One region of the Micromonospora sp. WMMD1082 genome, then DNA from elsewhere that is predicted to be linked to it. Evidence: predicted binding sites of a transcription regulator. Region 1 holds the regulator's gene; each other region holds the start of a gene.

Region 1 (2,266 bases):
CAGGTCGGGCAGGGGTGCGGAATCGTGGTGCCGTAGCCCTGGCAGACCGTGCACGGCCGGGCGGAGACCACCTGGCCGAGGAAGGTGCGCTGCACCGACTGCACCTCGCCCCGGCCACCGCACGCCTCGCAGGTGGCCAGGTGGGTGCCGGCGGCGGTGCCGGCGCCCGAGCAGGTGGTGCAGAGCACGGCCGTGTCGACCGTGATCGGCGCCTCGACGCCGAAGGCGGTCTCGTGCAGGTCCAGTTCCAGTCGCAGGATCGCGTCGGCGCCGGGCCGGGTACGCGGTCGCGGGCCCCGACCGGCACCGGTGGCGCCGCCGAAGAACGCGTCCATGATGTCCTGGAAGCCGACGAACGGGCCGGACCCGCCCGGGCCACCCGGACCGCCCGGCCCACCGCCGCCGGGCGCCAGCGGGTCACCGCCCAGGTCGACGATCTGCCGTTTCCGATCGTCCGAGAGGACCTCGTACGCGGCGTTGATGTCCTTGAACTTCTCCTGTGCCTCCGGATCCGGATTCACATCCGGATGGAACTGGCGCGCCAGCTTGCGGTAGGCGCGCTTGATCTCATCATCGGAGGCGCCCCGGTTCACACCGAGAATGCCGTAGTAGTCCCTGGCCACTGCGTTCCGTGTCCTCGTGTTCGTCTCGCGTTACGCCGTCGGGCGGCGGCAGCCTGCCCCTCGGCCCTGACCGATCAGTTCTGGGCCAGCAGCTCGCCCACGTAGCGTGCCACGGCCCTCACCGTGGCGATGGTTCCGGGGTAGTCCATCCGGGTCGGCCCCAGCACGCCCATCCCCCCGACGATGGTCGCGCCCGGGCCGTATCCGGTGCTGACCACGGAGGCCGCCCGCAGATTGTCGATCTCGTTCTCGTCGCCGATGCGCACCCGCAGCGTGCTCGCCTCCACCTCGCCGATGAGCTTGAGCAGGACGACCTCCTCCTCGAGCGCTTCGAGGACGGGGCGCAACGAACCCTGGAAGTCGAGCAGCCCGCCCCGGGTGAGGTTGGCGGTGCCGGCCAGCGCGAGCCGCTCCTCGTGCCGCTCGACCAGCGTCTCCAGCAGCACGGTGGACAGGGTCGTCATGGCCGGGCGCAGGTGCGGCACCGACTCCTCGATGAGGACCTGCACCAGCGGTGGGGTGTCCGACAGGCGGACACCGACCAGCTTCTCGTTGACCAGCCGGCGCAGGTCGTTGACGTCGTCGGCCGGGATCGGCGCGGGCAGCTCGACCAGCCGCTGCTCGACCCGGCCGGTGTCGGCGATCATCACGAGCATCAACCGGGTGGTGGAGATCGGCACCAGCTCCAGGTGACGCACCCGGGAACGGGCCAGGCTCGGATACTGCACCACGGCGACCTGCCGGGTCAGCTGCGCCAGCAGCCGCACGGTGCGATGCACCACATCGTCGAGATCGACGGCGCCGGCCAGGAAGCGCTCGATCGCCCGGCGCTCGGCCGGACTGAGCGGCTTGACCCGGCTCAGCCGGTCGACGAAGAGCCGATAGCCACGGTCGGTGGGCACCCGCCCGGCGCTGGTGTGCGGCTGCCGGAGATAGCCCTCCTCCTCCAGCACCGCCATGTCGTTACGGACGGTGGCCGGCGAGACACCGAGCTGGTGCCGCTCGACCAGCGCCTTGCTGCCGACCGGCTCCTGAGTGGCGACGTAGTCCTCGACGATCGCCCGGAGCACGGCGAGCTTGCGGTCGTCCAGACCCATCCTCTCCACCTCCTGTCGCAGGTCAGCACTCAGCGTCGCGGCCACCAGAGAGACACTCTGGCACTCGACTGTAGCGAGTGCCAGTCTACGTCGGTGCCCCCGCCAACGCGATGATCAAGACACCTCACCGTCGGCAAGCCGATCGGCGGTGGACACTCGCCGGTGTCGCTCTGGTGCGCCGTTGCCGGTGGCACCTACCGTGATCTCCATGACTGAACCACCTCGCCCCCCAGAATCCGGCGACGACCCCACAAACCCACTGTCCGGGTCGTCCGGCCAGGCCGGCTATCCCCCGCCCGGTGGCTATCCGCCGCCCGGCGGCGGCTACGGCCCGCCCGGCGGCGGCTACGGTCCGCCCGCCGGCTACGCCAGCAACGAGGACAAGACCTGGGCGCTGATCGCCCACTTCGGCGGTGGGCTCGGCGCGCTGCTCAGCTTCGGTCCGCTGGGCTTCGTCGCGCCGCTGATCGCCTACCTGGTGCGCGGCCAGCAGTCCCCCGCCGTACGCGCGCACGCCCTCGCCGCGCTGAACTTCCAGCTTCTCTG
Region 2 (2,266 bases), 2.5 Mb from region 1:
GTGGTGATCAGGACGTACGCGTCCTCCAGGACCGACTCCTGCGCCTCCGCGTCGGTGACGAAGTTCGGCGAGATGAAGCCCTTGTCGAACTGGAGGCCCTCGGTGACGTCCAGCTCGGTCTGCAGGGCCGAACCCTCCTCGACGGTGATCACACCGTCGCGGCCGACCTTCTCCATCGCCTCGGCGATCAGCTCGCCGATCGTGGCGTCCTGCGCGGAGATCGTCGCGACGTGCGCGACCGACTTCTTGTCGGAGACCTCGACGGCCTTGCCGAGCAGCGCCTCGGAGACCTTGGCGGAGGCGGCGTCGATGCCCCGCTTGAGGCCGGCCGGGTTGGCACCCGCCGTGACGTTGCGCAGGCCCTCGCGGACCATGGCCTGGGCCAGCACGGTCGCGGTGGTGGTCCCGTCGCCGGCGACGTCGTTGGTCTTGGTCGCCACCTCCTTGACCAGCTGCGCGCCGAGGTTCTCGTACGGGTTGGTGAGCTCGATCTCCTTGGCGATGGTCACGCCATCGTTGGTGATCGTCGGCACACCGAATTTCTTGTCCAGGACGACGTTGCGCCCGCGCGGCCCGAGGGTGACCTTGACCGCGTCCGCGAGCGCGTTGACACCGTGTTCCAGCTGGTGCCGGGCGTCGTCCGAGAAGCTCAGGATCTTCGCCATGAATGTCCCTTCGAAGCGTCGTTGCCCCGGCCCGGCGAGCCGGACCGGGGCAACGACACTGATCGGTTGCTTACTTCTCGATGACCGCGAGGACGTCGCGGGCGGAGAGCACCAGGTACTCCTCGCCGGCGTACTTGACCTCGGTGCCGCCGTACTTCGAGTAGAGGACGGTGTCGCCGACGGAAACGTCGATCGGCACGCGGTTGCCCTTGTCGTCGATCCGGCCCGGGCCGACAGCGAGGACGGTGCCCTCCTGCGGCTTCTCCTTGGCGGTGTCGGGAATCACGATGCCCGACGCCGTGGTGGTCTCAGCCTCGTTCGCCTGGACCACGATGCGGTCCTCGAGCGGCTTGATCGCAACCTTGGTCGCGGTAGTCACGGGCATACCCTCCTGGGGTACTTGGTTTCGTTGCCGATCGGCATGCCGACCGGCGTCAATCTGCCACATGCCACCGGGCGGGGCCGTCGTCGCGGGTGCCGGTCCGCCTGGCGTTCAACCCCCGGACACCAGGGCCCGGGCGTTGGCACCCTCAGGGTGAGAGTGCTAATCGCAGGTTATTCCTCGGCTAGCACTCCGTCAAGGAGAGTGCCAACGCCACCCACTCCGTGTCGCCACTGTTCCGCCAGGGTTGACCACAACACGCCGACAATCACTTCCCGTCGCGTAACCAACCGCCTACCCTCCGGCGCGACCACATCACGGAGGGCGGACCGATGACCGACATTCCCACCCTGGGCTTCCTGCGCGACCAGTTGCGCCGGGCCCGCCAGCTGCACGGGCTCACCCAGGAGGAGTTGAGCAAACTGATCAACTACTCCGCGTCGTCGGTGAGCGCGATGGAGACCGGCCAGAACCAGCTCAGCGCCGACTATCTGGCCCGGTTCGACAAGGTGCTGGAGACCGGCGGCCTGTTCATCGGCATGCTGGGGCTGATCCGGCTGCACGCCGAGCCGGACTGGTTCCGGCCGTGGGGCGAGATCGAGCGGGAGGCCGTCGCGCTGCGCTGGTACGACCCGGCGGTGATTCCGGGCCTGCTCCAGACCGAGGCGTACGCGCGGGCGATGCTCCGGGCCGGCCCTTTCCTGACCGACGACGAGATCGAGAAGCGGGTGCTGGCCCGGCTGGCCCGGCAGGAGGTGCTCGCCCGCGACGAGCCGCCGCAGCTCGTGGTGGTGCTGGACGAACAGGCACTGCGCCGGCAGGTCGGCGACCGGGCGACCATGCGCGAGCAGCTGGAGCACCTGCGGAGCATGGCCGACCGGCCGAACGTCCAGGTGCGGATCGTCCCGGCCGAGACGCCGTGGTACATCGGGCTCAACGGGCCGTTCGTGCTGGCCCGGCTCGCCGACGGCACCGAGGTGGCGCACCTGGACAACCAGCTCCGGGGCCACACCGTGGACAGCCCGAACGACCTTGCCGCCCTGGGGCGGCAGTGGGAGACTGTGGCCGGTGAGGCGCTGCCGCGCCGGCAGTCCGCCCGCCTGATTGAGGAAGTGGCGAAGTCATGGACCTGACCCGCGCCGCCTGGCGCAAGTCCTCCCGCAGCAACAGCAACGGCGGCGCCTGCGTCGAGGTCGCCGACAACCTGCCCGGTGTCGTC
Region 3 (2,266 bases), 2.2 Mb from region 1:
TCTGCGCGCCGGTCGCCTCGTCACCGGCCAGGTCGAGCTTGTCGAAGGCGGTCTTGCCGGCCTGCACCAGCGCGACGCCACCACCCGGGACGATGCCCTCCTCGACGGCGGCCTTGGCGTTCCGGACCGCGTCCTCGATACGGTGCTTGCGCTCCTTCAGCTCGACCTCGGTGGCCGCGCCGACCTTGATCACCGCAACACCGCCGGCCAGCTTGGCCAGGCGCTCCTGCAGCTTCTCCCGGTCGTAGTCGGAGTCGCTCTTGTCGATCTCGGCCCGGATCTGGTTGACCCGGCCCTGGATCTGCTCGGCGTCGCCGGCACCGTCGACGATGGTGGTCTCGTCCTTGGTCACCACGACCTTGCGGGCGCGGCCCAGCATGTCGAGGCCGGCGGCGTCCAGCTTGAGGCCGACCTCCTCGCTGATGACCTGACCACCGGTGAGGATGGCGATGTCGGTCAGCATGGCCTTGCGGCGGTCACCGAAGCCCGGCGCCTTGACGGCGACCGACTTGAAGGTGCCACGGACCTTGTTGACCACCAGGGTGGCCAGGGCCTCGCCCTCCAGGTCCTCGGCGATGATCAGCAGCGGCTTGCCGCCCTGCATGACCTTCTCCAGGATCGGGAGCAGGTCCTTGACCGACGAGATCTTGCTGTTCGCGATCAGGATGTACGGGTCGTCGAAGACGGCCTCCATACGCTCCGGGTCGGTCATGAAGTAGGCCGAGATGTAGCCCTTGTCGAAGCGCATACCCTCGGTGAGCTCCAGCTCCAGCCCGAAGGTGTTGCTCTCCTCGACGGTGATGACGCCTTCCTTGCCGACCTTGTCCATCGCCTCGGCGATGATCTCACCGACGCTGGTGTCACCAGCGGAGATGGACGCGGTGGAGGCGATCTGCTCCTTGGTCTCGACGTCCTTGGCGAGCTTCAGCAGCTCCTCCGAGACGTTCGCGACCGCAGCCTCGATGCCCCGCTTCAGGGCCATCGGGTTGGCACCGGCAGCCACGTTGCGCAGACCCTCGCGAACGAGAGCCTGGGCCAGGACGGTCGCCGTCGTCGTGCCGTCACCGGCGACGTCGTCGGTCTTCTTGGCGACCTCCTTGACCAGCTCGGCGCCGATCTTTTCGTAGGGGTCCTCGAGCTCGATCTCCTTGGCGATGCTCACACCATCGTTGGTGATGGTGGGGGCACCCCACTTCTTCTCGAGCACGACGTTGCGGCCCTTGGGGCCGAGGGTCACCTTTACGGCATCGGCGAGCTGGTTCATGCCCCGCTCGAGGCCGCGGCGCGCCTCTTCGTCGAACGCGATCATCTTGGCCATACGGCGTTGTCCTCCTGGACACTCACGGGCCACCCGAGTGTGTGCCCCGGATGGGCCGTCTGGTGTACGCACCTTGGGACGTCGCCACCTGGCGACGGCGACGTCTCCTCGGCCGGGCCGGATAGCCCGCGACGACCGGCCACGTGCCCCGCCCGTGGTTATGCCACGGGTGTGGCCGCAGCCCCACCGTCCCGACCAGCTGGCACTCACGCCATGCGAGTGCCAATGACTTGTTTAGCACTCTGCCCTGCCGAGTGCAAGCACGATGGCCGGGCTCAGCCGAGTTCGGCGGCCAGTTGCGCGCCGTTCACCGGGCCCTCGTGGGCACGCTGCTCGGCGTACGTGACGACCAGTCCGACCAGTTGGGCGAGGTACGCCGGCAGCGCCAGCACCGCCACCACCGCGATCGTCAGGACCACACCCACCGTCGAGCCGGGCGAGTCCAGCGGTGTGGTGCCGAACGGCAGGATCGCCACCGACTCCGCCAGCCCTGCCACCAGTGACCCACCGATCACGACCCCGATGACCAGCGCCACCCGGCCGAGCAGCAGTCCCAGCCGGTCGCGCAGCATCCGGTGCGAGCGGCCGATCGGGTCTCGCCGCTCGAACAGGTACACCGGGCCGACCATGGCGAGCGCGAACGCCGCGTACACGCCGGGCAGGAAGCAGAGGCAGAACCCGACGGTGATGATCAAGGTGGAGATCAACGTCCAGCCCCAGAGGCCCAACGCCCGGCGTAGGCCGTAGCGCAGGGCCGAGCCGAGATCGACCGGCTCACCGGCCGCCTGCCGGGCGACCACCCAGGTGCCGGCGGCCCAGCCGACACACTGCACCAGCCCGAAGATCAGGCTCCCCCCGACCAGCACGACCAGCCACGCGGAGAGGTCGACCCAGAAGGTCGCCGGCAGGGCGGCCGAATCGCTGGCCATCGCGGCATCCCAGCGCGCC

What was found. Region 1 encodes HrcA, which represses chaperone genes, less so after heat shock. Its sites were predicted from a motif close to GGTTNGCACNCTCNNNNNGAGNGTGCNAACC; they were not measured.
Region 2: the regulator HrcA is predicted to act here: its motif matches at 1,185-1,215, upstream of groES (co-chaperone GroES).
Region 3: the regulator HrcA is predicted to act here: its motif matches at 1,516-1,546, upstream of groL (chaperonin GroEL).

The regions. Positions count from the first base shown of each region.
Region 1 covers NZ_JARUBM010000002.1:4,340,906-4,343,171, reverse strand. The annotation lists gene dnaJ (molecular chaperone DnaJ) at 1-623, opposite strand, end outside; gene hrcA (heat-inducible transcriptional repressor HrcA) at 698-1,720, opposite strand; gene O7615_RS19990 (DUF4870 domain-containing protein) at 1,929-2,266, shown strand, end outside.
Region 2 covers NZ_JARUBM010000002.1:1,840,720-1,842,985, forward strand. The annotation lists gene groL (chaperonin GroEL) at 1-665, opposite strand, end outside; gene groES (co-chaperone GroES) at 736-1,050, opposite strand; gene O7615_RS08620 (helix-turn-helix transcriptional regulator) at 1,380-2,180, shown strand; gene O7615_RS08625 (DUF397 domain-containing protein) at 2,171-2,266, shown strand, end outside.
Region 3 covers NZ_JARUBM010000002.1:2,145,115-2,147,380, forward strand. The annotation lists gene groL (chaperonin GroEL) at 1-1,318, opposite strand, end outside; gene O7615_RS10140 (hypothetical protein) at 1,594-2,266, opposite strand, start outside.